Regions from separate parts of the Streptomyces sp. DSM 106670 genome, predicted to be linked through region 3. Evidence: riboswitches for the same ligand, from Rfam matches in the RefSeq annotation. Region 3 holds a riboswitch; each other region holds the start of a gene.
The links. Region 3 has a riboswitch for cobalamin ahead of ACSMXR_RS06540 (cobalamin biosynthesis protein). Riboswitches for the same ligand answer to the same signal wherever they lie in the genome.
Positions count from the first base shown of each region.

Region 1: it holds a riboswitch for cobalamin, as region 3 does, so the genes downstream of both, ACSMXR_RS12645 (ABC transporter substrate-binding protein) here and ACSMXR_RS06540 (cobalamin biosynthesis protein) in region 3, are expected to answer to the same signal.
Region 2: it holds a riboswitch for cobalamin, as region 3 does, so the genes downstream of both, metE (5-methyltetrahydropteroyltriglutamate--homocysteine S-methyltransferase) here and ACSMXR_RS06540 (cobalamin biosynthesis protein) in region 3, are expected to answer to the same signal.
Region 4: it holds a riboswitch for cobalamin, as region 3 does, so the genes downstream of both, ACSMXR_RS25535 (ribonucleoside-diphosphate reductase subunit alpha) here and ACSMXR_RS06540 (cobalamin biosynthesis protein) in region 3, are expected to answer to the same signal.

Region 1 covers NZ_CM147704.1:2,849,088-2,856,354, forward strand. Annotated here, with positions in the region: gene ACSMXR_RS12620 (PLP-dependent cysteine synthase family protein) at 1-79, opposite strand, end outside; gene ACSMXR_RS12625 (MoaD/ThiS family protein) at 79-357, opposite strand; gene ACSMXR_RS12630 (putative leader peptide) at 470-583, opposite strand; gene ACSMXR_RS12635 (ABC transporter ATP-binding protein) at 653-1,450, opposite strand; gene ACSMXR_RS12640 (FecCD family ABC transporter permease) at 1,545-2,585, opposite strand; gene ACSMXR_RS12645 (ABC transporter substrate-binding protein) at 2,582-3,568, opposite strand; cobalamin riboswitch at 3,607-3,789, opposite strand; gene ACSMXR_RS12650 (M67 family metallopeptidase) at 3,808-4,230, opposite strand; gene ACSMXR_RS12655 (amino acid permease) at 4,366-5,820, opposite strand; gene ACSMXR_RS12660 (DUF2017 domain-containing protein) at 6,164-6,775, opposite strand; gene clpS (ATP-dependent Clp protease adapter ClpS) at 6,837-7,154, opposite strand; gene ACSMXR_RS12670 (nicotinate phosphoribosyltransferase) at 7,234-7,267, shown strand, end outside.
Region 2 covers NZ_CM147704.1:7,059,170-7,066,436, reverse strand. Annotated here, with positions in the region: gene ACSMXR_RS31300 (pyridoxal phosphate-dependent decarboxylase family protein) at 1-865, opposite strand, end outside; gene ACSMXR_RS31295 (Imm49 family immunity protein) at 1,122-2,057, opposite strand; gene metE (5-methyltetrahydropteroyltriglutamate--homocysteine S-methyltransferase) at 2,185-4,509, opposite strand; cobalamin riboswitch at 4,675-4,890, opposite strand; gene ACSMXR_RS31285 (MFS transporter) at 4,922-6,322, opposite strand; gene ACSMXR_RS31280 (TetR/AcrR family transcriptional regulator) at 6,418-7,062, opposite strand.
Region 3 covers NZ_CM147704.1:1,500,754-1,508,020, reverse strand. Annotated here, with positions in the region: gene cobO (cob(I)yrinic acid a,c-diamide adenosyltransferase) at 1-425, opposite strand, end outside; gene ACSMXR_RS06550 (putative cobaltochelatase) at 425-2,473, opposite strand; gene ACSMXR_RS06545 (cobyric acid synthase) at 2,470-4,176, opposite strand; gene ACSMXR_RS06540 (cobalamin biosynthesis protein) at 4,173-5,168, opposite strand; cobalamin riboswitch at 5,289-5,470, opposite strand; gene ACSMXR_RS06535 (hypothetical protein) at 5,589-5,819, opposite strand; gene ACSMXR_RS06530 (inorganic phosphate transporter) at 5,832-7,097, opposite strand.
Region 4 covers NZ_CM147704.1:5,734,181-5,741,447, forward strand. Annotated here, with positions in the region: gene ACSMXR_RS25535 (ribonucleoside-diphosphate reductase subunit alpha) at 1-1,846, opposite strand, end outside; cobalamin riboswitch at 1,984-2,137, opposite strand; gene ACSMXR_RS25540 (GNAT family N-acetyltransferase) at 2,171-2,680, opposite strand; gene ACSMXR_RS25545 (hypothetical protein) at 2,680-3,363, opposite strand; gene ACSMXR_RS25550 (YbdD/YjiX family protein) at 3,511-3,714, opposite strand; gene ACSMXR_RS25555 (carbon starvation CstA family protein) at 3,711-5,936, opposite strand; gene ACSMXR_RS25560 (GntR family transcriptional regulator) at 6,187-6,951, opposite strand; gene ACSMXR_RS25565 (sugar ABC transporter substrate-binding protein) at 7,231-7,267, shown strand, end outside.

The DNA.
Region 1 (7,267 bases), 1.3 Mb from region 3:
CGTCCTCGGACGGGGACAGCCGCGGGAGGCGGACGAGGGGAGTGTTCCCCACGGCCGCCAGCGGGGAGTCGTACCGCATCAGCGCATGCCACCGGCGACGGCCGGAAGGATCGTGACGTTGTCGCCGTCGCTGAGCTTGGTGGAGATGCCGTCGAGGAAGCGAACGTCCTCGTCGTTGAGGTAGACGTTCACGAAGCGGCGGAGCTGTTCGCCGTCGACGATGCGCTCACGGATGCCGGTGTGGCGGCTCTCCAGGTCGGCGAAGAGGTCGGCGAGGGTGTCCCCGTTGCCTTCGACGGCCTTCGCGCCGTCGGTGTAGGTGCGGAGGATGGTCGGGATGCGGACCTCGATGGCCATGGCGTGGGCTCCTGTCGAAAGCGGAGTGGTGGCGTGGGGCGCGCGTTTCTGCCCCCGCGCAGGGGGTGGTGCGTGTGGGTGGGCGCGCGGACCGCGCCTCAGGCCGGGCGGCTCACGGGCAGGCTGCGGTGGGACAGATCGCGCTCGCGAGCCTGCACAGGTCGACGTGCAGCCGCGCGACGAGCAGCGTGCCCGGCGTCTTGTTGCTCACGTCATGGGGAACCATGCGGGCATCGTATCGATTCCCTGTACGGAAACCCGAGTGCCGTCCCGCATGGTGGATGGTCGGCGACCGCTATGTGGACTTCTGCCGCACGGTGCGGTCCTGCGGGAGGTAGACCACCGTGGGTGCGCCGGTCTTCGGGTGGGTGCTGACCTCGGCGGCCACGCCGTACACCTCGCTCAGCAGCTCGGCCGTGAGGACCTCCGCCGGGGTGCCGGAGGCGACGACGCGGCCGGCCTGGAGGACGTAAACGCGGTCGCAGTAGTACGCGGCGAGGTTGAGGTCGTGCAGGGCGAGGAGGTTGGTGGTGCCCAGGTCACGGACCAGGGAGAGGATCTCCAGCTGGTAGCGGATGTCCAGGTGGTTGGTCGGTTCGTCCAGGACGACGAGCGAGGGTTGCTGGACCAGGGCGCGGGCGACCAGGGCGCGCTGGCGTTCGCCGCCGGAGAGGGAGGCGAACGTACGGGGTTCGAGTGCGGCGATGCCGACCCGGGCGAGGGCCTCGGTGACGAGGGTGGTGTCGGCGGCGGTGTCCGCCTCCCAGAACCGCTTGTGCGGGGCGCGGCCCATCGCGACGACCTGGCCGACGGTGAGCTCGAATCCGGCGTGGCCGTCCTGCGGGACGGTGGCGATGCGCTGGGCGCGGGCCTTCACCGGGAGGGTGGCGAGGTCGTCGCCGTCGAGGAGGACGCGGCCGTGGGTGGGGCGCAGGGTGCCGTAGACGCAGCGCAGGAGGGTGGTCTTGCCGCTGCCGTTGGGGCCGACGAGTCCGACGGTCTCGCCGTCGGCGGCGGTGAGGTCGACGGCGTCGACGAGATGGCGGCCCTCGCCGGTCCCGTACGAGAGGCCTTCGGTGCGCAGGGTGGTCACGGGTGGGCTCCCTCGGCGGAACGTACGTGTGTCGTCGTGCGGGCGCTCCGGACGGGGAAGGGCGTCGTGCGGCCGGTCCGGACAGGAAGAAGCCTCATGCCGGTGCTCCCTCGGGCCTGCGGCGCAGCATCCAGAGGAAGAACGGGCCGCCGGTCAGGGCCGTGAGCACGCCGACCGGGATGTCCTGCGGGGCGGCGAGCGTCCGGGCGGCCAGGTCGGCGAGGACCAGGAACACCGCTCCGCCGAGGGCGACCACGGGCAGCAGCGCGCGGTGGGCCGCTCCGACGACCATGCGGGCCATGTGCGGGACCATCAGGCCGACGAACCCGATGGCCCCGCTGTACGCGACGAGCACGCCGGTCATCAGGGAGGCGAGGACGAAGACGGCGGCCCGGAAGCGGGCGGTGTCGAGGCCGAGGACGGTGGCGCCCTCCTCCCCCACCAGGAGCAGGTCGAGCGGGCGGGCCAGGGTGAGGAGGACGGCGGTGCCGACGACCAGGGTGATCGCGGGGAGGGCGAGCATGTCCCAGCGGGCCGCGCCGAGGCCGCCGAGGGTCCAGTAGAGGACTTCCTGGAGGTGGTCGGCGCGGGCCGAGGTGACCAGGATCAGGCTGGTCAGGGCGGACAGGACGTAGGAGACGGCGACCCCGGCGAGGACGAGCCGGTTGGTGGTGAGGCCGCCTCCGCCGCGCGCCAGGGTGTAGACGAGCAGCAGCGAGAGCAGGGCTCCGGCGAAGGCGGCGGCGGGGATCGTGACGGTGGTGGCGAGGGTGGCGCCGATGCCGAGGACGATCACCAGGACCGCGCCGGTGGAGGCTCCGGAGGAGACGCCGAGGAGGAACGGGTCGGCGAGCTGGTTGCGTACGAGGGCCTGGAGGACGGTGCCGATGACGGCGAGTCCGGCGCCGACGACGATGCCGAGCAGCACCCGGGGCAGCCGCACGTCCAGGACGATCGTGCGGAACGGGCTCGCCTCCGCCCGCCCGGTCAGGATGTCGAGGACCTGGCCGGGCGGGATGCGGACGGAGCCGAGGGCGAGGGCGGCGAGCACGGCGACGGCCAGCAGCGCGGCGAGGACGCCGAGCACCAGGACGTAACCGAGCGGCCGCCGCGGTGCGGAGGCGCGGCAGCTCACGGGGTGGTGGCCGCCGGGTGGAGCTGGGCCGCGAGCTTGTCGACGGCGGCGGGGACGCGGACGCCGAGGACCGCGTCGGAGAGCGGCATGACCGCGAAGCGCTTGTTCTTGATGGCGGGGACGTCGGCGAGGGCCGGGTCGGTCAGGAGGCGCTTCTTCTTCTGTTCGACGGTGGTGGAGCCGTAGTCGTAGATCACGATGGCTTCGGGCTTGCGGGCGACGACGTTCTCCCAGGAGGCGTCGCCGAAGGCCTTGTCGAGGTCGGCGAAGACGTTGGTGCCACCGGCCCGCTCGATCAGCTCGTTGCCGATGCCCTTGCCGCCCGCGGTGAAGGCGGTCTTGTCGCCGCTGTCGTAGACGAAGACGGGGAGCGGCTTCAGGTCCGCCAGCTTCTTCGCGGTGGCGGCGTTGTCGGCCTTGGCCTGCTTGATCCAGGCCTCGGCGCGGTCGGGGACGCCGAAGGTGCGGCCGACCTCGCGGATCTCCTCGTAGAGGGTCTCCATCGGGGTGTCGGCCTCGGCGCAGCTCTCGGTGTTCAGCCGGGTCTCGATGCCGGACTTCTTCAGCGCCTCGCGGCCGCGCCCGTCGCCTGCCGCGAACGCGCTGGCGTAGCCGCCGTAGACGAAGTCGGGGTCGGCGGCGAGGACCTGCTCGTAGGAGGGGTACTCCTTGGCGAGGACCGGGACGGCGGCGTAGTCCTTCGCGTACTTCGGCAGGACCTGGTCGTCGAGGTAGGCGGTGCCGACGAGGGAGCTCTTCAGGCCCAGTTCCAGCATGATCTCGGTGACGTGCTGGTTCATGGTCACGACGCGCTTCGGCGGGGCCTGGTACGTGGTGGTGACACCGCAGTTCTTGACGGTGTACGGGAAGCCGTCGCTCGTGGACGCGGCTTCGGGCTCGGCGCTCTCCGAGGCCGAGCAGGCGGTGAGGGCGAGCGGGAGCAGCACGGCGGCGGCTATGAGCGCGGGGGTGCGCCGGGACATGGCGGGGCCTCTCCGGGGGATTTCCGCGTCCCCTGGTCGATGCGAGAAGGCGGCGGGCCAGTTCCTGGCTTCCGGGCCGCCCTCCGGCACGGAGTCGGAGTCCGTACGGGAGGGGGCCCGGTCACAGTGGCGGGACCGTGCCGGATTCGCACCGGCTTCCTGGTTCCTGCTGCCTTGTGGTCGGGTCTGGGGTGCAGTGTGCCAGACCCGTGCGGTGGGTCCGCGAGCTGCCCGGGTGCTCAGTACGCCTCGACGACCTGCACGTCTTCCTCGGTGATCTCGCCGTCCACGATGCGGTACGAGCGGAACTGGAAGGGGCCGGAGCCGTCGGTGTCGGCGGTGGAGACGAGGACGTAGTGGGCGCCGGGCTCGTTGGCGTACGTCACGTCGGTGCGGGAGGGGTAGGCCTCGGTCGCCGTGTGCGAGTGGTAGACGATCACGGGCTCCTCGTCGCGGTCGTCCATCTCGCGGTAGAGCTTGAGGAGGTCGGCCGAGTCGAACTCGTAGAACGTGGGCGAGCGGGCGGCGTTGAGCATCGGGATGAAGCGCTCGGGCCGGTCCGTCCCGGCCGGGCCCGCGACCACTCCGCACGCCTCGTCGGGGTGGTCGGCCCGGGAGTGGGCGACGATCTGGTCGTAGAGCGTCTGGGTGATGGTCAGCATGGCGCCAGGATAAGCAGGCGGGCCGCCGTGTACCGGTGGGTGGTACGCGACGGCCCGCATGCTGGACGCCGTCGGCCTTTGGGGAGGCCGGGGCGGTCCGGGAGGAAGGGGGCGGTGTGGGGCCCGCCGCCCGGGTCAGTGGGTGCCGGAGGTGGCCTTCCCGGTCTTCTCCGGGGTGCGCGCCTGGAGCACCCGGTAGGAGACGAAGAGGATGAGCGCCCACAGCGGTGCGCAGTAGAGCGAGATCCTGGCGTCCTCGTCGATCGCCATCATCACGATGACCATGCCGATGAAGGCGAGCGCGAACCAGCTGGTGTACGGCGCGCCGGGGGCCTTGAACGAGGACTGCGGCAGCATGCCCGCGTCGGCCATGCGGCGGTAGCGGATCTGGCTGATCAGGATCATGATCCAGGCCCACATGCCGGAGATGGTCGCGAAGGAGACGACGTAGTTGAACGCCTCGCCCGGCCACTGGTAGTTGATCCACACGCCGACGAGCATCAGGGCGGCGGAGAACGTGGTGCCCACCAGCGGCAGGCCGTTCTTCGTCAGCTTGGTGAAGGCCCGGGGGCCCTGGCCGTTGAGGGCGAGGTCGCGGAGCATGCGGCCGGTGGAGTACATGCCGGAGTTGCAGGAGGAGAGCGCCGCGGTGAGGACGACGAAGTTGACGATGGCGGCGCCGATGCCGAGGCCCATCTCCTCGAAGGCCTTCACGAACGGCGAGACGCCGGGCTTGAAGGTGGACCAGGGCACGACCGACAGGATCATGATGAGCGCGCCGACGTAGAAGACGGCGATGCGCCACGGCACGGTGTTGATGGCCTTGGGCAGCACGGTCTTGGGGTCCTTGGACTCCCCGGCGGTGACGCCGACGAGTTCCACGGCGAGGAAGGCGAACATGACGATCTGGAGCGTCATGAGCGTGCCGGTGATGCCGTTCGGGAAGAAGCCGCCGTCGTTCCAGAGATTGGAGACGGTCGCGGTGTCGCCGGCGTCGGAGAATCCGACGGTGAGGACGCCCGCGCAGATCAGGATCATGCCGATGATGGCGGTGACCTTGACCATGGAGAACCAGAACTCCAGCTCACCGAAGAGCTTCACGGAGATCAGGTTCGCGCCGTAGAGAATGACGGTGAACACCAGGGCGGACAGCCACTGCGGAATGTTCCACCAGTACGTCATATAGGTGGCCGCGGCGGTGACTTCGGTGATTCCGGTGACGACCCAGAAGAGCCAGTACGTCCAGCCGGTCACGAATCCGAAGAACGGGCCGATGAATTCCCGGGCGTACTCCGAGAAGGAGCCGGAGACGGGGCGGTACATGAGGAGTTCGCCCAGTGCCCGCATGATGAAGAAGATGACCAGGCCCGCGATGACGTAGGCCAGGATGAGGCTGGGCCCGGCCCGGTCGATGGCCTTGCCCGCGCCGAGGAAGAGCCCGGTGCCGATGGCTCCGCCGATGGCGATCATCTGAATCTGGCGAGCTCCCAGACCGCGCTGGTATCCCTCGCCGCCGGCTCCGGCGTCCCCGGCATTGCCGCCGGGCTGACCCTTGTCGACCTGTCCCTCGTCGACCTGCGCCGATGTCATGGTGGTGCGCCTTTCTCCACGCCGATCCGCGCCGTAAAGGCTGCGGATCAGGTCCTGATCCCCCCGGATATGGATGGAGTGCGACCGGCGTTCGGCCGGTTTGTAGCGCCCCCGGGAACAGGGGTGGCGTCCCCGGGCGGTCGTGAAGATTTATCACGGCCGTCACGGGACACCGTGGGACATTCTGTGGTGTACACCACAGGCATAAGGGAACATAAAGCCCCGACCGGAACGAATGACCCGAATGACTTGGGTGGATCGTTACTCGGATCTGAGCGTCCGTTGAGCGAACAGGAGCCGCCCACCCCGGCGGGGTGGGCGGCTCCTGTTTTCCGGAGGCTGCCTACGGCATCAAGGTCTCGACCAGGGATTCCTGGAGTGCGCCGAGCCAGAGGTAGGCCATCACCATGGGCTTGCGCGGATCGCTGTCCGGGAGGCGGTAGAGGGAGCCCTCCTCGCCCTGGTCCTCGTCGGCGACCTCCAGCCGGGTGCCGATGGTCAGGCGCAGGTCGTTGAGGGTGCCCAGCCAGCTGCGGCACTCGTCGCCGGTGAGGGTGAGGACCGCGCCGCCGTCCCCGACGGGCGAGAGCGCGTCCAGGGTGCGCACGGCGGCGACGGCGTCGTCGCGCTTGCGCGAGCGCAGGTCCATCTCGGTGAAGCGGCGGAACTCCGCGGACAGCGCGCGCAGCTCCTCCTCCGGCGTTCCGCCGTCGACGGGCCGGTCGGGGCCGTTGTAGGCGTCCGGGAAGAGCCGGGCGAGCGCCGGGTCGGAGGGCGGCTTGCTGGGGCCCTCGGCGAAGAGGGCGGCGAGCGGGTCCTCGCCCTCGGCGGGCTGGTCGCCCGGGCCGATCAGTTCGAGCAGCTGGACGACGAGGGAGCGCAGGATGGAGATCTCGACCTCGTCGAGCGCGACGGCCGCGCCGCCGCCTGGGGTGGCCTCGAAATGGCCGGCCATGGATTCTCCGATGGTGGGTCGAGCGGGGCGGGTGGGGGCGGGGCGGTGACGCTCGCAGGGGTCAGTTGCGGTCCTGGGTGAGGGTGGCCCACAGCCCGTAACCGTGCATGGCCTGGACGTCGCGCTCCATCTCCTCGCGGCTCCCGCTGGAGACGACGGCGCGGCCCTTCTGGTGCACGTCCAGCATGAGCTTGTGGGCCTTGTCCTTCGGGTAGCCGAAGTAGGCCTGGAAGACGTAGGTCACGTAGCTCATGAGGTTGACCGGGTCATTGTGGACGAGCGTCACCCACGGGACGTCTGGCTCGGGGACCGCGAAGGTCTCCTCGGCCGAATCGGGACGTTCGATCTCTAGCGGGGTAGCAACGCTCACCTGTCCCATGCTGCCACCCGGGCGGGTCCGGCGCACAAACGGACCCCACATCTCGTCACTTTGACGAATAGGGGGTAGCATCCCAGCCATGAACACAGCGGACCTCGGGCGACGGGTCGGCG
Region 2 (7,267 bases), 5.6 Mb from region 3:
CGAGCAGTGGGGCCAGCCGCTCGCTGAACAGCAGCGGACCCCCGTACGCGGCGTCGACATGGAGCTGGGCCGTGTGCCGTTCGGCGATCCGGGCGATCTCCGGGAGCGGGTCGATGCGCCCCTCGTCGGTGGTCCCCGCGGTGGCGACGACCAGGAGCGGCGTTCCGGCGAGGCCGGTCAGGGCACGGTCGAGGGCGTCCAGGTCGATCACGCCGTCGCGGCAGGCCACGACCGTGGGGGCGGGCAGTCCGAGCATCCAGGCGGCGCGGTGGACGCTGTGGTGGGCGTTGGCGCCGGTCACCACCCGCAGCGGACCGGGCGTCGCCCGTTCCCGGGCGAGGAGCAGGGCGACGAGGTTGGACTCGGTGCCGCCGCTGGTGATGAGCGCGTCGGGGGCGGGGGCCGTCGGGTGGACGAGCCGGGCGAGGGCGGCCGTGGTCAGCTCCTCGATCACCCCGGCCGCGGGTGCCTGGTCCCAGGAGTCCATCGAGGGGTTGAGTGCCGCCCCCGCCAGGTCCGCCGCGACGGCCACGGCGAGCGGCGGGCAGTGCAGATGGGCGACGCAGGCGGGGTCGGCCGGATCGGCGGCCCCTTCCGCGACCGCCCGGACCACGTCCGCGAGCGCCACCTCGGGGCCGACGCCCTCCTCCGGCAGCACCGGGGAGCAGAGGGCGCGGGTGCTCAGGGCCACCGCCCCGGGCCCTCCGGCGGGCAGCGGGCCGCCCCGGGCCCGGGGTGCGTCCTCCAGTGCGTCCAGGACGATCGCGGTGAGGTCCCGCAGCCGCCCGGGCCCGTCCGCACCGCCCGCGAGGAGGCCCGCCCGTACGCCCTGTGCGCCGGGCGCCGACGGCGTACCGGCGCTCACACCCCACGCTCCAGGGGCGGTTCACCGGACGGCGGGAGGTGAGCAGGTGGCATGGCGAAGCCCTTCGGTCAAAGTGCGCGGCGGGGTCGGGCGGGAGCGGTGTCCGCACGCAGGGCGGTACCGGGGGCGGGAAAGAAGATCCACCACCGGATATCCGCTGGTTAGGCTAACCTAACTTCGAGGGTGCGCAGGACGGCGGCCCGCCGGGCCATGGAGGCTACTTCGCTTACCAGGGGCCCGGGTTGCCGGGTCCCACCTACGCCGCCCGGCGCAACGCGTCGGTGGTTCCCAGCAGTTCGGGCGGCAGGTAGCGGGAGCGGACGCCGAGTTCCCATCCGTGCACCTGCACCGCGAGCGCGGCCAGGGCGAGGGCGTCGAGCGGCAGCAGGCTGCGGGGCGCGGGAGCGGGCCCCTGGTTCTCCCGGTAGGTGTCGAGCCGGTCCGCCAACGCCGCTTCGAACGCGTGCTGTTCGTCGTCGAGGAGGATGCGCAACAGTCGCTGATCGGGGGTCGGTTCGCCCACCGCGTCGAGCGCGGCGGCGGCCTGTGCCCGCTCGGCCGCATCGGGCTTGCGCAGCGTCACGGTGGGCCGGTGGCGGGGCTGGGGTCCCTCCGCCTCGGCCAGGTACAGGCACAGGGCGTCCATCGCGGCGAGGTCCGCCGGGTCCGACACCGAGTCGAACCAGGAGTGCGGAACGCCTTCGTGGATCTCGGGCGCGTAGTCGTGGAGCAGCTCCAGTCCGATGACCCGCTGCCAGTCCCATACCAGCCCGCTGACCAGGGCGACGGCGAACGTGTCCATCCAGGTGCGGGCGGAAGGGGCCGGCGCTCCGTCGGAGGTGACGGCGGCGCTGAAGGATCTGTAGGGCATGTCCTTGGTGCTGAGTTCCTCGCCGATCAGCGGGAAGAGGATCTCCTGTCCGCCCTCGGGGAAGCAGCCGACGCTCATCTCCCCCAGGTGGCACTCCGCCGCCGTGCGCAGCGCGGCGCGTGCCACATCGTCGAGTGCGGCCCCCCGCCCGGTGCGGGCGGCGACATGGTCGAGCAGTTCCCCGGCCAGTTCGCGCATGCGCCGCGGGGCCGGGTCGTCGTAGCGCATTCCGTGCCACCGGCCCGCGGTGCGCCCGACGATGCCTTCCGACGCCTCGTCCAGCCGCCGGGCGTCCACCTCATGACACGTCACTTCCCGCACGCACCCCGCCCTTTCGTGATCTTCGATCCGGAAGCGGCACGCTATCAGCGGGCTCGGACATGGCCCGGGCCCGACGGGTACGGCCCGGTGCGGGAGCGGCGGTGGCCGCTCCCGCACCGGGCCGCGATCACGCCGCTTCGGTGGGCAGCTCCGCGCGGATCTCCCGCGCGGCGGCGACCAGGTTCTCCAGGGAGGCCCGGGTCTCGGGCCAGCCACGGGTCTTCAGGCCGCAGTCGGGGTTCACCCACAGGCGCCCGGCCGGAATGGCCTCAAGTCCCTTGCGGAGCAGGGCCGCCGCCTCTTCGGCGCTCGGGATGCGCGGGGAGTGGATGTCGTAGACGCCGGGTCCGGCCTCACGGGGGTAGCCGTGGGCGGCCAGTTCGCGGGCGACCTGCATGTGGGAGCGGGCCGCCTCCAGGCTGATGACGTCGGCGTCGAGGTCGTCGATGGCCTGGACGATGTCGCCGAACTCCGCGTAGCACATGTGGGTGTGGATCTGGGTGTCCGGCCGCACCCCGGCGGTGGCGAGCCGGAAGGACTCGGTCGCCCACTCCAGGTACGCGGCGTGCTCGGCGGTCCGCAGCGGAAGCGTCTCGCGCAGTGCGGGCTCGTCGACCTGGATGACCGAAGTGCCGCTCGCCTCCAGGTCGTTGACCTCGTCGCGCAGGGCGAGGGCCACCTGGCGGGCGGTGTCGCCGAGCGGCTGGTCGTCCCGGACGAAGGACCAGGCGAGCATGGTGACCGGGCCGGTGAGCATGCCCTTGACGGGGCGCTCGGTGAGCGACTGCGCGTACGTGGTCCAGCGCACGGTCATCGGCTCGGGGCGCGAGATGTCGCCCGCGAGGACCGGCGGGCGGACGTAGCGGGTGCCGTAGGACTGCACCCAGCCGTGCTGGGTGGCGAGGTAGCCGGTGAGCTGCTCGGCGAAGTACTGCACCATGTCGTTGCGTTCGGGCTCGCCGTGCACCAGGACGTCGAGTCCGGCCTTCTCCTGGAAGGAGAGGACCTCGCGGATCTCGTCCTTGATCCGGTCCTCGTAACCGGCCTCGTCGATACGGCCGGCCCGCAGGTCGGCCCGCGCGGTGCGCAGTTCGGTGGTCTGCGGGAAGGAGCCGATGGTGGTGGTCGGCAGCAGCGGCAGCCCGAGGTGGGCGCGCTGGGCTGCGGTGCGTTCGGCGTACGGCTGCGAGCGGCGGCCGTCGGCGTCGGTGATGGCCGCCGTACGCGCCCGGACGGCCGGGTCGCGGGTGATGGCGGCGTCGGCGCGGGAGGCCAGGTCGGCCCGGTTGGCGGCGAGTTCGGCGGCGATGGCCTCGGTGCCGTCGGACAGACCGCGCGCCAGGACCACGATCTCCTGGGTCTTCTGCTTGGCGAAGGCGAGCCAGCGGGCGATCTGCGGGTCGATGTCGCTCTCCGCCCCGGCGTCCAGCGGGACGTGGAGGAGGGAGCTGGAGGCGGAGACGTCGACGTGGTCCGCGAGGCCGAGGAGCGTGCCGAGGGTGGCGAGCGACTTCTCGTAGTCGTTGATCCAGATGTTGCGGCCGTTGACGACTCCGGCGACCAGGCGCTTGCCGGGCAGTCCGCCCGCCGCCGCGAGGTCGTCGAGGTTTCCGGCGCCGGACTCGGTGAAGTCGAGCGCGAGACCGTCGACGGGGGCCTTGGCCAGGACCGGCAGCGCCTCGCCGAGCCGCCCGAAGTAGGAGGCGACCAGCAGCTTCGGCCGGTCGGCGAGTCCGCCGAGCTCGCGGTAGGCGCGGGCCGCGGCGTTCAGCTCGGCCGGGGTGCGGTCCTGGACGAGGGCGGGCTCGTCGAGCTGCACCCATTCCGCGCCGGCCGCCCGGAGGTCGGCGAGGACCTCGGCGTACACGGGGAGCAGCCGGTCCAGCAGGGTCAGCGGCTCGAAGTCCGCGGCCACACCGGGGGCCGCCTTGGCGAGCAGGAGGTAGGTGACGGGGCCGACGAGCACCGGGCGCGGGGTGTGGCCGAGCGCGAGGGCCTCCTTGAACTCCGCGACCTGCTTGGCGGAGTCGGCGGCGAACACCGTGTCCGGGCCCAACTCGGGCACCAGGTAGTGGTAGTTGGTGTCGAACCACTTCGTCATCTCCAGCGGCGCGACATCCTGCGTGCCGCGGGCCATGGCGAAGTAGCCGTCGAGGGCGTCGGCGCGGACCGCTTCGCGGTGCCGCTCGGGGACAGCGCCGACCATGACGCTGGTGTCCAGGACATGGTCGTAGTACGAGAAATCACCGGTCGGCACTTCGTGGACGCCGGCCTCGGCGAGCTGCTGCCAGGTTCCCCGGCGCAGTTCGGCGGCGGTCTGCCGGAGGGTGTCCGCGGTGACGCGGCCCTTCCAGTAGCCCTCGATGGCCTTCTTCAGTTCACGGTTCTGACCCTGGCGGGGGTAGCCGTACACGGTGGCCCGTGCTGCCGCGGCTGCGGGCTTCGCTGTCACGTGACTCTCCTTCGCGAGCGTGTCTGCTGTGCAGATCCCGGGACGGGACGCGAACACGAAGGGATGACGCATCGGGCGGACGCCGGGACACCTGGAACCGTGTCCGTCCACCTGATGGTTACGCCGACCCGCCCACGAGGTCACCGAGATCTCCGCACGCGAACGGTCGCGTGCGGGCAGCGGGCAGGTCTTCGGACTCGCGGGCACGTCTGCCGGAGGCAGACACCTAATGGCCGTCGCTTCCCAGACCCGGCCGGGCCCAGTGCGTATGACGGCGGTCGTTCCCACTCACCGCTGCGGGGCAGTCCCGGATTCCCACCGGGTTCCCTCTTACGACACCCCATCTGGCGGACAGGGCGAACCAGCTGCACCGGTCACCCTAAGGGGGCGACCGCCGGGCGCACACCGTTGTTCACACTTCGGACGGTGATGTGAGACACGGGGCGGCGGTTTCCGGCCGTCCACGGTCCGCGTCGCCCGGGGGCGGTCCGGTGCGCCGGCGCGTGCCCGGCAGCAGCGCCGCGGGGACCAGCGCGAGCGCGGCCGTCGCGGCGAGCACCAGGAGCGCCGTGCCCATCGCCCCCTCCCACCGTTCCGCCTGTCCGGCCCCGGCGGCGGGCAGCAGACCGGCGGCGACGGCGATGCCGAGGACGGGTCCGATGTTCACGGCGGTCTGTTTGAGGCCGCCCACCACTCCGGCGTACCCGGGCGGCGCGTCGCCCACCACCGTGCCGGTGGCGGTGACCATCACCGTGGCGTACCCGGCGCCCAGCACGGCGAAGGCCGCGCCCGTCGCCACGGGTCCGGTGGTGCTGTCGGTGCCGGCCAGCCAGCCGATGCCGAGGACGACCAGCAGGGTGCCGCCGAGCGCGGTGGTCCGCGCGCCGAGTACGCGCAGCAGCCGCCCGGCGACCGGCGCGCCGACGATCATCAGGGCCGTCATGGGCAGGGCGCGCAGGGCGCTGTCGAGCGGGGCGAGGCCCAGCGCGTACTGCAGGAAGTACGTGCTGACGAACAGGGCGCCGAACAGGCCGCTCGCGGTGAACAGCAACATCGCCATGGAGGCGGTGACCGGTACGGACCGTGCGACCGCCGCCGGTACCAGCGGATCGCGGCTGCGGCGTTCGTGGCGGACGAGGACCGCCGCGACGGCGGCCGAGCAGAGCAGTCCCGCCACCGTGCGGCGGTCGGCCCAGCCGTGGAGTTCCACTTCGGCGAGGGCGTTCACCAGGAGGGCGAGCGCGGCCGCGAGCAGGAGGCCTCCGCCGATCTCCGGGCGGCGGCCCGATGTCCGTACGGCGGTGTCCTTCGGGACGCGGGCCGCCAGGCAGAACAGGCCGATCAGGAGCGCGATGGGCACGTTGACGACGAAGACGGACCGCCAGCCGAACCGCGCCACCAGGAAGCCGCCGAGCAGCGGACCCGCGGCGGCCGCCACTCCGATGGCGCTGGTCCGCAGGGCGACCGGCAGGCCGAGCCGGTCCGGCGGGTAGACCTGGCGCAGCAGGGCCAGCGTCGCCGGCTGCAGCAGGGCTCCGAACACTCCTTGTACGGCGCGCAGCGCGATGACCCAGCCGACCGAGGGCGCCACGGCGATGCCCATGGACGCGGCCCCGAAGCCGAGCGATCCGGTCAGGAGCAGTCGGGTGTGGCCGTACCGGTCCCCCAGCCGTCCGGCGAGGACGAGAAGACTCGCCACCGCGAGGAGGTACGCCGTACTCGTCCACTGCACCTGGGCGAGGGGCGCGGAGAGGTCGCGCTGAAGGCTGGGCTGGGCCACGAAGAGGACGGAGCCGTCGAGCGCGACGATCATCGCCCCGGCGACACTGCCCGCGAGGGCGAGGCGGGGCCGGGCGGGGGCGGTCGCGGGGCCGGTCGACGGGGGTACGGGCGGGGGCGCGGGTACGGTCACGGTTTCGCCGGTCCGAGGTGGGCGTCGACGGTCCGGGCGATCAGCGGCGCGAGGCTCTCGCGGGCGCGCGGGTCGCCCGGTGAGGGGGCGTCGAGGGTGAGGGAGAGGCTTCCCCAGCTCCACAGTTGGGCGATGCCGTGGACGTTCGCCCAGAGGGCGGCGGCCACGACGTCCGGGGCGGGCTCGGGCCCGGCGGACGACGGCCGGGCGGGGTCCTGCCGGTGCCGGGCGACCAGGGCGACGAGCGAGGCGAACAGCGGGAGGGTCTTCTCGCGCAGCCTGGGCCGCCCGTCGGCCTCGTCGCCGCCGTCCAGCAGGTCGTGGCGGAACATCAGCTCGAACATCGGGCGCTGCTCGACGGCGAATCCGACATAGCCCTCGACCAGGAGGCACAGCTGGGCGCGCGGGTCGCCGTCCGGCCGGAGCGAGGTGTCGAGCCGGTCCTTCAGGGCGTCGAATCCGCGCCCCGCGATGGCGGAGAGCAGCGAGCGGTGGGTCGGGAAGTGGCGGCGCGGCGCGCCGTGCGAGACACCGGCACGACGGGCGATCTCCCGCAGCCCCAGCGCCGCGATCCCCTCGGCCGCCACCATCTCGACGCCGATGTCCACCAGTCGTTCCCGCAGCGGGATTTCGTCTTCCATGAAGAACTTCTAGCACCATCGAGTAGACAGTGTCTACTCGATGGGCGGGGAGCGCCACGGGCGTTCCGCATCCGTTCCGCCGTTCGTCACGCGCTCCCTGACCACCGGTCAGGTCGTGGACCTCGACTGTGCGGAGGCAGTGACCCAGATGTAACCGAATGGCGTAGAGAACGCGGAACCACGGAGCGTCACAAGCCGTTCTTCT
Region 3 (7,267 bases):
TCGATCCAGCCCCAGTGCATCGGATAGGCGAACTCGTCGAGCACGTACAGCTTGTACGTCTCGGCCGCCAGGTCGCGCTTGACCTGCTCCCAGCCCTCACGGGCCTTCTCCTCGTTGTCGAGCTGACCGTCGCGCTGGACCCAGGACCAGCCCTCGCCCATCTTGTGCCAGTCGACGGTGCCGCCCTCGCCGCTCGCGCCCAGCACCTTCAGCGCGTTCTCCTCGCCGACCTTCCACTTCGCCGACTTCACGAACTGGAACACCCCGATCGGCCAGCCCTGGTTCCAGGCCCGCAGCGCGAGCCCGAAGGCGGCGGTCGACTTGCCCTTCCCGATGCCCGTGTGGACGAACAGGAGCGGGCGGTTGCGCCGCTGCCGGGTGGTGAGCCCGTCGTCCGGCACCGATGTCGGCTGTCCCTGCGGCATTAAGCGGCCCTCCCGGCTGCGGTGACGTCCTTGACGAGCCCGGCGATCGAGTCGGCCCGCAGCTCGTCGAGCGTGACGGCGGTGCCTCCCAGTTCCCGGGCCAACTCCCCGGCGAGACCGAGGCGTACGTACCCCGACTCGCAGTCCACGACGACCGAGGCCGTCCCCTCCGAGCGGTGCAGCCGTGCCGCCCGCCCCGCGAGCGCCACCGGCTCGGGCCCGCCGGTCGCCCGTCCGTCCGTGACGACGACGAGCAGGGGCCGCCGCGACGGATCGCGCAGCCGCTCCACCCGCAGGACGTCATGGGCCTTGAGCAGCCCGGCGGCGAGCGGAGTGCGCCCGCCCGTCGGCAGCGACTCCAGCCGTGCGGCGGCCGCGTCCACCGACGAGGTCGGCGGCAGCGCCACCTCCGCCTCCTTGCCCCGGAAGGTGACCAGACCGACCTTGTCCCGCCGCTGGTAGGCGTCCAGCAGCAGTGACAGCACGGCCCCCTTGACCGCGCTCATCCGCTGCCGGGCCGCCATCGACCCGGAGGCGTCCACGACGAACAGCACGAGGTTGCCCTCACGCCCCTCGCGGGTCGCCTGCCGCAGATCGTCCCGGCGCACCACGAGCCCGCGCCCGGCACGCCCGCGCGCACGCTGGTGCGGGGCGGCCGCCTGCACGGTCGCGGCCAGGTGAAGCTTGGTCAGCGACCCCTGCGGGCGGCGCGCGCCGGTCGTACGCCCGTGCTCGGTACGGGCCCGGGAGCGCCGCCCGGCAGCGCCCTCGCCGAGCCCCGGCACGCTGAGCATCTTCGTCCGGAACGGCTCGGCGGACGCCACCGGCTGCTGCTCGGCCCCGGTGGACCGGCCGGGCGCGTCGGGGGCGCCTTCGGGAGCCTGCGACGGCGTGTCGCCGTCCTCGCCGCCCTGGCCCTGCGGCGGCGTACGGTCGCCGTCGGCCTGCGGCGGCAAACCCCCGCCGCCACCGCCGTCATCGTTCCCGCCACCATCAGGGTCGGGGTCGGGCCGGTCATCGTCGTCGTTGTCGTCCTGCGGGCCGGCCTCGTCCAGGGTCTGGTCGAGCTTGTCCTCGTCCAGGCCCGGCGCGTCGAAGGGGTTGCGGCGACGCCGGTGGGGGAGCGCGAGGAGCGCGGCCTGCCGCACGTCGTCGGCGGTGACCTCCTCGCGCCCCGCCCAGGCGGCCAGCGCGGTGGCGGTACGGGCCATCACGATGTCGGCCCGCATGCCGTCCACCTCGAACGCGGCGCAGGTGGCGGCGATCTGCCGCAACACGCCGTCGCCGAGCACGACGCGGGGCAGCAGGGCGCGCGCATCGGCGATCCGCCGCCGCAGGGCGCTCTCCTCCTCGGCCCAGCGCGCCGCGAAGCCCTCGGGATCGTCGTCGTACGCGAGCCGGCGCCGCACGACCTCGACCCGCTCGTCGGTGTCCCGGGACGCGGCCACCTCGACGGTCAGCCCGAACCGGTCCAGCAACTGCGGCCGCAGCTCGCCCTCTTCCGGGTTCATCGTGCCGACCAGCAGGAACCGCGCCGCATGCCGTACGGAGACGCCCTCGCGCTCCACGTACGAGGCGCCCATGGCCGCCGCGTCCAGGAGCAGGTCCACCAGGTGGTCGTGGAGCAGGTTGACCTCGTCCACGTACAGGATCCCGCGATGCGCGTCGGCCAGCAGCCCCGGTTCGAACGCCTTCACGCCCTCCGAGAGCGCCCGCTCGATGTCCAGCGCCCCCACGAGCCGGTCCTCGGACGCGCCGACGGGCAGCTCCACGGTCCGCGCGGCCCGCGACACACCGGCCGCCTCCGCGTGCGGCCCGTCGGGACACGCCGGATCGGGCGAGACCGGATCACAGGAGAACCGGCACCCGGGCACGACGGCGACCTCGGGCATGAGGGCGGCCAGCGCACGCACAGCGGTGGACTTGGCGGTCCCCTTCTCCCCCCGCACGAGCACCCCACCGACAGCCGGACTGACCGCGTTCAGCAACAGCCCGAGCCGCAGGTCGTCCTGCCCGACGATCGCGGTGAAGGGATACGGCGTACTCACAAGGCCTCCTGGTCGACATGAACAACAGCTGCTTCCCCAAGCCCGCGGGGCGTTGCCTCCGCGGACCGGGCACCATCAAGCCCCTCGTTCCTGCGGGCTTCTCCCGGCGCCTCCGGGGGAGCCATTTCCAGCCCCTCCGGCGATTGAGGAGCGGGGTCCGGGGCAGCGCCCCGGCTCTCCGGAGCCCCCGCACCGAACGACGGCGCCCCCGGCGGCACGAACGGCAACCCGGACGGCGCCCCGCCCTCGATCAACCGCCACAACGCATCCGTATCCGCATGCTCCTCCACCAGATCCCCCAGCCGATCCAGCTGCTCCTCCCGCAACACCCCGAACCTCGTGTCCGGCGCGGGAACGAACCGCCGCCCGGCGGCCCGGGCCACCTCCACCAGGAACCGCCGCCGGAACGCATCGCTCTCCAGCGACCCGTGCCAGTGCGTCCCCCACACCGCCCCCACCCGGCACCCGTCCAGGAACGGCTCCCCGCCCCGTACATCGGCCACCCCGTGGTGGATCTCGTACCCCTCCACCGGCTCACCCAGCGCCGAACCGACCGGCCGCGCCAGCGTCTTGGCCCGGTCGAAGCGAATCCGTACGGGAAGGACCCCCAGCCCGTCCACGACCCCCGCCCGCGACTCCACCTCGTCCTCGATCCGCTCACCGAGCACCTGGAACCCGCCGCAGATGCCGAGCACCGGCCGGCCCTCCGCCGCGCGCCGCACCAACGCGTCCGCGAGCCCCCGCTCGCGCAGCCAGGCCAGCGCCTTCACCGTGCCGCGCGTCCCGGGCACGATCACCAGATCCGCGTCGGCCAGCTCATCGGCCCGGTCCACGAACCGCACGACGACGCCCGGTTCGGCGGCCAGCGCGTCCACGTCGGTGAAGTTGGACATCAACGGCACCGCGCAGACCGCGACCCGCAGCACGTCCTCCCCATGGGGCGGCGCCACGACCGACTCGCGGACCGCACCGCGCAGGGACACCCGCAGGCCGTCCTCCTCGTCGATGCCGAGCCCGTGGGCGTACGGCAGCACTCCGTACGTCCGCCGCCCGGTCAGACCGTGGAGCATGTCCAGCCCCGGCTCCAGCAGCGAGACGTCGCCCCGGAACTTGTTCACCAGGTAGCCCGCGACCAGCGCCTGATCCTCCGCGCTCAGCAGCGCCGTGGTCCCGAAGAAGGAGGCGAAGACCCCGCCCCGGTCGATGTCCCCGACCACCAGCACGGGAAAGCGGGCGGCCCGCGCGATCCCCATGTTCACGATGTCGGTCCGCCGCAGATTGATCTCGGCGGGGCTTCCGGCTCCCTCGCAGATCACCGCGTCGTACGTCGCCCGCAGCTCCTCCAGACACCCCGTCACCGTCCCGAGCAGCGCCTCCTGACGCCCCCCGTGGTACCCCCGGGCGCTCATCTCGCCGACCGGCTTGCCCATCAGGACGACCTGGCTGGACCGGTCGCTGCCGGGCTTCAGCAGCACCGGGTTCATCAGGGCCGTCGGCTCCACCCGGGCGGCCTGCGCCTGCATGGCCTGGGCCCGCCCGATCTCCGCGCCCTCGCGGGTCACGAAGGAGTTGAGAGACATGTTCTGCGCCTTGAACGGCGCGACCTTCACGCCCCGGCGCACCAGCCACCGGCAGATGCCCGCCGTGACGACGCTCTTGCCCGCGTCCGATGTGGTTCCCGCGACCAGCAGTCCGCCGCTCATGCCCGTCCCCGCCTCTGTCCTGTCGACGACCGTCCCGCGACCGCACGCCCGGCGGCCACGCGCCCCGCGACCAGCCGGCCCACCACGCACACGCCGAGGGCCAGCGCACTCACCCGGCGCGACAGCCGCACCGCGCGTTCGATGTCGGCGCTCCGCACGTCCCGCCCGGACTCGCCGTTCAGGACCGGCCGGTGTTCGACGCGCCCCGCGTACGCCAGCGTCCCCCCGAGCCGTACGCCGAGCGCCCCCGCGAACGCGGCCTCCACCGGCCCCGCGTTCGGGCTCGGATGGCGCCCCGCGTCCGCCTTCCAGGCGCGTACGGCCTCCGAGGGCCGCCCGCCCGCCACGACGGCCAGCGCGGCCGTCAGCCGGGCGCCCGGCCACCCCGCGAGGTCGTCCAGGCGGGCCGAGGCCCAGCCGTAACGGCGGTGGCGGGGCGACTTGTGGCCGACCATCGCGTCGAGCGTGTTCACGGCCCGGAAGCCGACGAGCCCCGGCACCCCGCCGATCGCCCCCCACACCAGCGCGCCGACGACGGCGTCCGAGGTGTTCTCCGCGACCGACTCCACCACGGCGCGAGCGATCTGCGGCCCGTCCAGGGAGTGCGGATCACGCCCGCACAGGTGCGGCAGCCGCTCCCGGGCCACCTCCAGGTCCCCGGCGGCCAGCGCGCCCCCGATGGCACGGGCCTCCCGGCCCAGCGACGTACCGCCGACGACCGACCACGTGGTGGCGGCCGTCAGCGCGACGGCGAGCGCGGGGCGTCCCCGTACGGCACGGGCGGCCAGTGCGGCGGCCCCCACGGCGCCTCCGGCGCACAGCAGGGTGTGCAGCGCGCCCCGGCCCCGGTCGTCACGCCACAGCAGGGACTCCACCCGCGCGGCGGCCCGGCCGAAACCGGCGACGGGATGGCCCCGCCGGGGGTCGCCCAGAGCCGCGTCGGCGATCAGCCCGGCGGTGGCGCCGTACGCGAAGACACGGTCGGCACGCACGGTTCAGCCCGCCGCGGGCAGAGGCGTTCCGGCACGAAGAGGTACGGGACGAGGCACAGGATGCGGCGCACGGCGGCCGGGCATGGCGTATGTCCTCACTCAGGGTCCGCGCCCTGGTTCGACGTGACCGGCGACAAGAGTCTCCTGGCTTCCCGGATCCGCAGTTCCCCCGGCCTTCCAGCCCTCGTCGAGAGGGCCGTGACATCCGGTGTGGGGGAGTGCTCCCCGGTGACAGTGGCGGGACCGCGCCGGATTCTCACCGGCTTCCTCTTCTGTCGCCGTAAATGGCTCCGGCAGTCCACCACGCTGCGAGAACGGCAGTCAACTTGCTGTTGACCTGCGGAGCTCCAGTGTGCGCAGACGCACATCGGGCCGGACACACGAGGTGTGTCCGGCCCGAGGAAGTGCGGTGGAACGGGGTCAGGCGACGATCAGATAGATCCCGTACGAGACCGCCGCCACGCACAGCGCGAAGCAGGCGTACGCGCCGGTGCGCGCCAGCGCCACCGATCCGCCGGAGGCGCTGCTTCCGGCCGTGGCGGACTGCTTGGAGAGGGCGACGATGCCCAGGGTGAAGAGGCCGACCAGCGCGACGGTGACCACGAGGCTGACACCGAAGACGGAGGCGAGAGCTGCCCAGTCGATTTTCATGCGGATCTGTCCTTACACCGTGGCCGGCGGCCGGGCCGGGTCGTCGGGCGCCGTGGCCGGAGCCGGGATGGTGGTCATGAGGTCGGAGGCCGGGACGCCGACGGGCGGCGGCTGGACCGCGGCGATGGCGGTGGTGACGACGCCCTGCGGCTCGTCCTCGCCGACGGCCGCGTCGTTGACGTTGGTGTGGTCGACCGGCTGGCGGCGCGAGGCCAGCCAGATCGCGAAGGAGCCGCCGATGAGCAGGATCGCGGTGACGGTGATGCCCCAGGTGCCCTGCTTGGTCAGGAACTCGGCGCCCGCGCCGACCAGACCCGCGGCCGGCAGGGTCAGACCCCAGGCGACGAACATCCGGGTGGCGGTGGACCAGCGGACCACGCCCCCCTTGCGGCCGAGGCCCGCGCCCATCACGGCACCCGAGCAGGACTGGGTGGTGGAGAGCGAGAAGCCGAGGTGCGAGGAGGCCAGGATGACGGTCGCCGCACTGGTCTGGGCGGCGAAGCCCTGCGGCGGCTTGAGGTCCGTCAGGCCGCTGCCCATGGTGCGGATGATGCGCCAGCCGCCGAGGTAGGTGCCGAGCGCGATGGCCACACCGGCGGAGACGATGACCCACATCGGCGGGTTGGAGCCGGGGGCGAGGACGCCGCCGGTGACCAGGGCCAGGGTGATGATGCCCATCGTCTTCTGGGCGTCGTTGGTGCCGTGGGCGAGCGAGACGAGACCGGCGGAGGCGATCTGTCCGGCCCGGTAGCCCTTGGCCGTCGACTTCAGCTGGTTCGGGTCGGTGACGTTCCGGTTGATCCGGTACGTCAGCCGCGTGGCCAGCATCGCGGCGAGGCCGGCCACCACCGGTGCGGCGATCGCCGGGAGCAGCACCTTGGTGACCACGGTGCCGCCGTTGATCGAGGACCAGCCGGCCGACATGACCGCGGCGCCGATCAGACCGCCGAACAGGGCGTGGGAGGAGCTGGAGGGCAGGCCGACCAGCCAGGTCAGGAGATTCCACAGGATGGCGCCGACGAGCGCCGCGAAGATGACCTCGGTTCTGAGGCCGTCCTCGTTGACAATCCCGCCGGAGATCGTCTTCGCGACCTCCACCGACAGGAACGCGCCGATCAGGTTGAGAACGGCGGACATCGCCACCGCTGTCTTGGGCTTCAGTGCGCCGGTCGAGATGGTGGTGGCCATCGCGTTGGCGGTGTCGTGGAAACCGTTCGTGAAATCGAACACGAGAGCTGTTACGACAACAATCGCAAGCAGCAGCGTGATGTGTTCCATTTACCCAGGCAATCGTTCGACGTCAGTGGCTCGTGGACCGTAGGCAACCTGGGTGAACGGAAGATGAACTGGACAGGGCGTTGCGGTGACCCCAAACGGAGTGGGCCGCTTCCGCTTGTGTGCGGGAGAGGTCACGGGATGCCTGTGGGGTGCGGCGTGGACTGCCCTTT
Region 4 (7,267 bases), 4.2 Mb from region 3:
GCAGCAGCGAGTTGCGCATGCCGGTCTTCGCGACCCGGGCGCGCAGGGCGTCCCAGCGCTCCGGCCAGTTCAGCTCGGTGTCGTAGTGGTCGGGGTGCAGCACACCGCGCGCGGCACGCGTCTCGGACCACGCGGGCAGCGGGCCCGAGCGCTCGGCGAGGTCGCAGGACGCCTCGTACGCGGCGAGCATGATGCGCTCGGAGATCTTCGTGGAGAGCGCGCGCGCCTCGGGCGAGTCGAACGGCAGACGCAGCTGGAAGAAGACGTCCTGGAGGCCCATCGCACCCAGGCCGACCGGCCGCCAGCGGGAGTTGGAGCGCCCGGCCTGCTCGGTCGGGTAGAAGTTGATGTCGACGACCCGGTCCAGGAAGGTCACGGCCGTACGCACGGTGGCGTCCAGACGCTCCCAGTCGATCGAGCCGTTCGCCACGAAGGCGCCCAGGTTGACCGAGCCCAGGTTGCAGACGGCCGTCTCGCCGTCGTCGGTGACCTCCAGGATCTCCGTGCACAGGTTCGAGGAGTGCACGACCCGGCCCGGCTCGGCGGTCTGGTTCGCGGTCCGGTTGGAGGCGTCCTTGAACGTCATCCAGCCCTGACCGGTCTGCGCGAGGGTCCGCATCATCCGGCCGTACAGCTCACGCGCCGGAATCGTCCTGCGGGCCAGGCCCTTGGCCTCGGCCGCGCGGTAGGCCGCGTCGAACGCGTCGCCCCACAGGTCGACCAGCTCGGGCACGTCCGCCGGGGAGAACAGCGACCACTCGGTGTCCGCGTCGACCCGGCGCATGAACTCGTCCGGGATCCAGTGCGCCAGGTTCAGGTTGTGCGTACGCCGCTGGTCCTCACCGGTGTTGTCGCGGAGCTCCAGGAACTCCTCGATGTCCGCGTGCCAGGTCTCCAGGTAGACCGCCGCCGCGCCCTTGCGCCGGCCACCCTGGTTCACCGCCGCGACGGAGGCGTCCAGCGTCTTGAGGAACGGCACGATGCCGTTGGAGTGCCCGTTTGTGCCCCGGATCAGCGAACCCCGGGCACGGATGCGGGAGTACGACAGACCGATGCCGCCCGCGTGCTTGGAGAGCCGCGCCACCTGGTGGTAGCGGTCGTAGATCGAGTCCAGCTCGTCCTTCGGCGAGTCCAGCAGATAGCAGGAGGACATCTGCGGGTGCCGGGTACCGGAGTTGAAGAGGGTGGGGGAGGAGGGGAGGTAGTCCAGCTTGCTCATCAGCCCGTAGAGCGCGGCGACCTCGTCCAGCGCCCGCACCGACTCGTCCTCGGCGAGGCCCGCGGCCACGCGCAGCATGAAGTGCTGCGGGGTCTCGATGACCTCGCGGGTGAGCGGGTGGCGCAGGAGGTAACGGCTGTGCAGCGTCCGCAGACCGAAGTAGCCGAAGCGGTCGTCGGCGCCGTCCGCCAGGGCCTGCTCGACGAGCTGGTCGAGCGCGGCCGCGTGCAGCGCCACGAACGCGGCGGTGCGGTCGGCGATCAGGCCCTCGCGGTGCCCGACGGCGACCGAGGCGGAGAAGGACGTCGCGCCCTGCCCCGCGGCCTCGTCCGCGATTGTGCGGGTCAGCAGCCGGGCGGCGAGCCGGGAGTACGCCGGGTCCTCGGAGATCAGCCCCGCGGCGGCCTCGGTGGCCAGCGAGCGCAACTCGGCCTCGTCGGAACGGGCGTTGCGCCCGCGCAGCGCGGCGGCGGCGACCCGGCCGGGGTCGGTGTCGGGCAGATCGACGGTGAGGTCGGTCAGGGTCCGCAGCAAAGCGGTCCCGGGTCCGTCGTTCGGGGCGTTACCGGCCGTGGTGGACTCGGCGGATTCGGTGGCTGAAACCGGATCGGCGGGCGCGATGGTCACTGGGCTTTCCCTCGCTCGGCAGGGGGCCGGCAGCAGGCGGGGGAGCCGGGCAGCGCGAAGCCCGGGGCAGGGCAGCACAGCTGACGGCGTCCACCGGCCTATCCGCGAGGCCCGGACGTCTGGCATCCGGTTCGGTCGATCCGGACGCGCTGTCGGCAGGTCATCGGACTTCAGGTGTGCAAAAACACACTGATCACACCGTTGCGGGACAGTTCCGGATTCGCACCGGATTCCCCTGCGACGACAGCGAGGTCGAGCATACATGTGGGGGCCGCCAGATGCTGCGGCCCCCACATGTTGTGTCGCGTCGATTTAATACGCCCCTCAGGACGCCGCCTCCAGCCACAGCCGGAAGGTCATGAGCCGCAGGCCCGGCACCGGCTCCCAGTCCCGTTCAGGGGTCCGCAGAAAGCCGAGCCGACGGTAGATCCTATGGGCCGCGAGCATGCCCGGCTGCGTCGACAGCACCAGTGCCCGGACATCTTCCGCCGACCGGGCCCGCTTGACGCACGCCCGCACGAGAGCCTCTCCCACGCCCCGTCCGCGCCCCGCGCGGGCCACGGCCAGCATCCGGAATTCGGCCTCGTCCGGACCGGCGATGTCGCGCCACGGAGTGCCGGGAGCGGCATAGGTCACACCGCCGAGCACCGTCCCGTCCGCGTCGAGCGCGACCAGCACCTCCGCCTCGGCCGCCCGTTGTTCCACCGCCCGCAGCTTGAGCAGATACGGGTCCTGCGGGCCGTCCAGCAGATCGTCGCCGAGATACGCCTCGGCGATGATCCCGCCGAGCACGGCGAACTCGGCGGGCTCCGCCACCCTGATCGTCAGATCCATCAGCCACTCGCTCCCACATCGTTGTTCGGCGCGCCGTCGCCCACCGGTGGCAGATCGCCGCGCTCGACCGGCTGCCGCCCGGCGGCCTCCCCGGCCGGCGGCAGCACCCGGTCCAGTTCCCGGTCGTCGGCGCGGTGGGCGGCCCGCGCCGCCGAACGCAGCGTCGTCCGGTCCACCTTGTCGCGCGGCCCGCTCACCGTGACCACGAGTTCGCCCTGCTCCCAGGCGTACGCATGGCCCGACTCGGTGGCCCGGTACCACTGTTCGCCGTCCCGCTCGCACGTCACCAGGGGCTCCTGACCGCTCGCGGCCGCGGAGCCCTCCGTACAGTCGGCCTCGGCGTGCGGGCGGCGCTCCACCGACAGCTGGAGCGTTCCGCCGTCCGGCGCGGTGTAGGAGCTGCTGAACCCGTCGTCACCGAGCACCCCGACCGACTGGCGCGCCAGGGCGTAGCCCGCGGCCTCGGTCACCCACACATGCTCCGCGACGAGCTGCGCGGCGCTCGCCCGCGCCTCCAGCTCCGCCCGGTCCGGTGCCGGACCGTCCGAGGAACTCCGGCCCGCCGCCATCGTGTCGGGCGCGGGCTCGGTGCCGCAGCCCGTCGCCGCCAGGGCCAGTGCCAGCGTCAGCGGCAGGGTCAGGAGGAGGGGCCGGAGCCGGGGCGACCGGGAACGCGATGTCATGGGCACATCTTTTCGTACGGTGAGGGGTCCGTGCACCGGGAAATCGAACGGTGGACGGACACCGGAACGGCCGCCGGGCCGCCGCCCGCTCCATCGGGGGAGGGGCGACGGCCCGGGATCCAGGACCCGCTGACCGGCCGACGGTGCTCAGCAGCAGCGGAAGCCCTCGCGCGGATCGGCCTCGCGGGCGTCCGTGCGGCTGCGCTCGAACGCGCGGCGGGTCATCACCGGCGCGTCCGGATCGTGCGTCCTCGCGTGCGCCACATAGCGGTCGTACGTGGACTCACCGGTCAGCTCACGGACGTACCAGCGGATCCGTCCCGCCACCCGCCGGACGTCCGCGACGGTCATGTCGGACTCCCCGTTCCCGCGGCCTCCTTGCGGATGCCGCCCTCGGGGCCGACGCCGGCGGCGGCCAGTTCGGCCTTCTCCTCCGGGGTCGCGATGAGCGAGGCCGGGGCGACGAGCCTGGACTCGACGTACGGCGTCTCGTGGAGCTTGACGCTCTCCGGGTCGCGGATGGCCTTGTAGCAGACCCGCCCGGCGTCCACGAGCACCACGATGATGAGGAGCGCGAAGAGCGCGCTCAGCACCCCGTCGACGGTGGAGTTGGTGACGACGGTCCGCATGTCGTCCATGTTCTTCGCGGGGGCCAGCACCTCGCCCGCGTCGATACCCGCCTGGTACTTGTCGCGCTGGGCGAAGAAGCCGACCTTCACGTCCTCGGAGAAGATCTTCTGCCAGCTCGCGGTGAGGGTGACCGCCACGTCCCAGGCGAGCGGGACCGCGGTGACCCACGCCCACTTCAGCCGGCCGGACTTGACGAGCAGCGTGGTGCAGACGGCCAGCGCGACGGCGGCCAGCAGCTGGTTGGCGATGCCGAAGAGCGGGAAGAGCTGGTTGATGCCGCCCAGCGGGTCGTGCACACCGACCCAGAGGAAGTAGCCCCAGCCGCCGACCACGACGGCGCTGGCGAACCAGACGCCCGGCTTCCAGCTGACCTCGCGGAACGGCTTGTAGGCGTTGCCCAGCATGTCCTGGAGCATGAAGCGCCCGACCCGGGTGCCGGCGTCCACGGTGGTCAGGATGAAGAGCGCCTCGAACATGATGGCGAAGTGGTACCAGAACGCCTTCATCGCGGTCCCGCCGACCACCGCGGAGAAGATCTCCGACATGCCGAGCGCGAACGTGGGCGCGCCACCGGTCCGGGAGAGCAGGCTCGCCTCCTCGACGTCCTTGGCGGCCTGGGCCAGGGCGTCGGGGGTGATGGTGAAGCCGAAGTTGGCCACGGCCTGGGAGGCGGACTGGACGCTGTCGCCGATCACACCGACGGGCGCGTTGATGGCGAAGTAGAGCCCGGGGTCGATGATGCAGGCGGCGATCATCGCCATGATCGCCACGAACGACTCGACCAGCATGGCGCCATAGCCGATCATCCGGATCTGCGTCTCCTTCTGGACCATCTTCGGCGTGGTGCCGGAGGAGACCAGGGAGTGGAAGCCGGAGAGCGCGCCGCAGGCGATGGTGATGAAGACGAACGGGAACATCGAGCCGGCGAAGACCGGGCCCGAGCCGCTGGAGGCGAAGTCGGTGACCGCGGGCATCTTCAGCGTCGGCAGCGCGACGACCACGCCCAGGGCGAGCAGCCCGATCGTGCCGACCTTCATGAAGGTGGAGAGGTAGTCGCGCGGGGCCAGCAGCAGCCACACGGGGAGCACGGAGGCGAGGAACCCGTACACGATCATCCAGATGACCAGCGTGCCCGGCTCCAGCGTGAAGAAGTCCGCCCACGACGACTCCGCGACCCAGCCGCCCGAGACGATCGCGAGGAGCAGCAGCGCGACGCCGATCAGGGAGACCTCGCTGACCTTGCCGGGCCGCAGGATGCGCAGATAGACGCCCATGAAGAGGGCGATCGGGATCGTCATGCCGATGGAGAAGACGCCCCACGGCGAGTGGGCGAGCGCGTTCACGATCACCAGCGCGAGGACCGCGAGCAGGATGATCATGATGATGAAGACCGCGACCAGGGCGGCGATCCCGCCGACCGGCCCTATCTCGTCGCGCGCCATCTGGCCGAGCGAACGGCCGTTGCGGCGGGTCGAGAAGAAGAGCGTCACCATGTCCTGGACGGCGCCGGCGAAGATGACGCCGACGACCAGCCAGATCGTGCCCGGCAGATAACCCATCTGCGCGGCGAGCACCGGACCGACCAGCGGGCCCGCGCCCGCGATGGCGGCGAAGTGGTGGCCGAACAGGACCCGGCGGTCGGTGGGATGGAAGTCGACGCCGTTGTCCAGCCGTTCGGCCGGGGTCGCACGGTTCTTGTCGACCTTCAGGACCCGGTTGGCGATGAACCGGGAGTAGAAGCGGTACGCGATGGCGTACGAGCCGAGGGCCGCGGCCAGCATCCAGGCGGCGGAGACCTCTTCACCCCGCGAGAGCGCGAGGGTGGCCCAGCCGATGGCGCCGGCCAGGGCCACCAGGCTCCAGACGACTATGGACTTCGGGGTCGGGGCCCGCCGTCCGGGTGCGGGTGGAACCGGTGGTGCTGATGTGGGCGTTTCCGGCATATCGATCCGTCCCCTCGCGCGATCACTGTCGTAACGTGCGCGAAATCTAGGTGGTACGGCCGCTCTCCGGAACCCCTGTCCGCATACCGGTCGTGTTTCGCCGATGTCTCCACCGAAGTTCCGCAGTCATGACACGGACGGGAGAGGGCATCGGTTCACGCGATGCCCGCTTCCCTCGGGGTGACCGAAAACAGGCGGTGGCCCGGGGAAGGGATCCCCGGGCCACCGCCTGTTCGTTCGCTGCCGGCTCTCAGTCCGTCGGACGTTTCAGACGGGCCACGAACTTGTAGCGGTCGCCCCGGTAGACCGAGCGCACCCACTCCACCGGTTCGCCCTGGCCGTCCACGGAATGACGGGACAGCATGAGCATCGGCAGGCCCACGTCGGTGCCCAGCAGGCCGGCCTCGCGCGGGGTGGCGAGCGAGGTCTCGATGGTCTCCTCCGCCTCGGCGAGGCGGACGTCGTACACCTCGGCGAGCGCGGTGTAGAGCGAGGTGTACTTCACCAGCGAACGGCGCAGCGCCGGGAAGCGTTTGGCCGAAAGGTGGGTGGTCTCGATCGCCATCGGCTCCCCGCTGGCGAGCCGGAGCCGCTCGATGCGCAGCACCCGGCCGCCCGTCGAGATGTCCAGCAGACCGGCGAGCGTGTCGTCCGCCGTGACATAGCCGATGTCCAGCAGTTGGGACGTCGGCTCCAGTCCCTGGGCGCGCATGTCCTCGGTGTACGAGGTGAGCTGGAGGGCCTGGGAGACCTTCGGCTTGGCGACGAAGGTGCCCTTGCCCTGGATGCGTTCGAGGCGGCCCTCGACGACCAGCTCCTGGAGCGCCTGGCGCACGGTGGTGCGCGAGGTGTCGAACTCGGCCGCCAGGGTGCGTTCGGGCGGCACCGGGGTGCCGGGCGGCAAGGTGTCCGTCATGTCGAGGAGATGGCGCTTGAGCCGGTAGTACTTCGGTACGCGCGCCGTGCGCGTACCGGCACCGGTCTCGCTCCCCGTACTGCCCCCGTCGGCACCCATGGCCCGCCTTCCCGACTGCTGCGTTGCTGCCGTCACCGGCTCCTCCGTCTGTCGCGGCTCACATGGTGGCACGGTCCGGTCACGGGTCGTCGCCCTCCCTTAGGTGTCGGTCCTATAACGGACGCGAGTGCACTTCTTATACACCCTTGACACCCCTAAAGGTCTAGGCCAAGCTCCCGGTACTGGTCTAAACCATTAAAGACCAGGTCCAGCCCCAGCAGAACTCGTCGAATGTCTTCGCGGTGGGTGGGGTTGCAGCATCCCTGAGGAGGGTTTGACGTGAAGCGCAAGCTCATCGCGGCTATCGGTGTCGCGG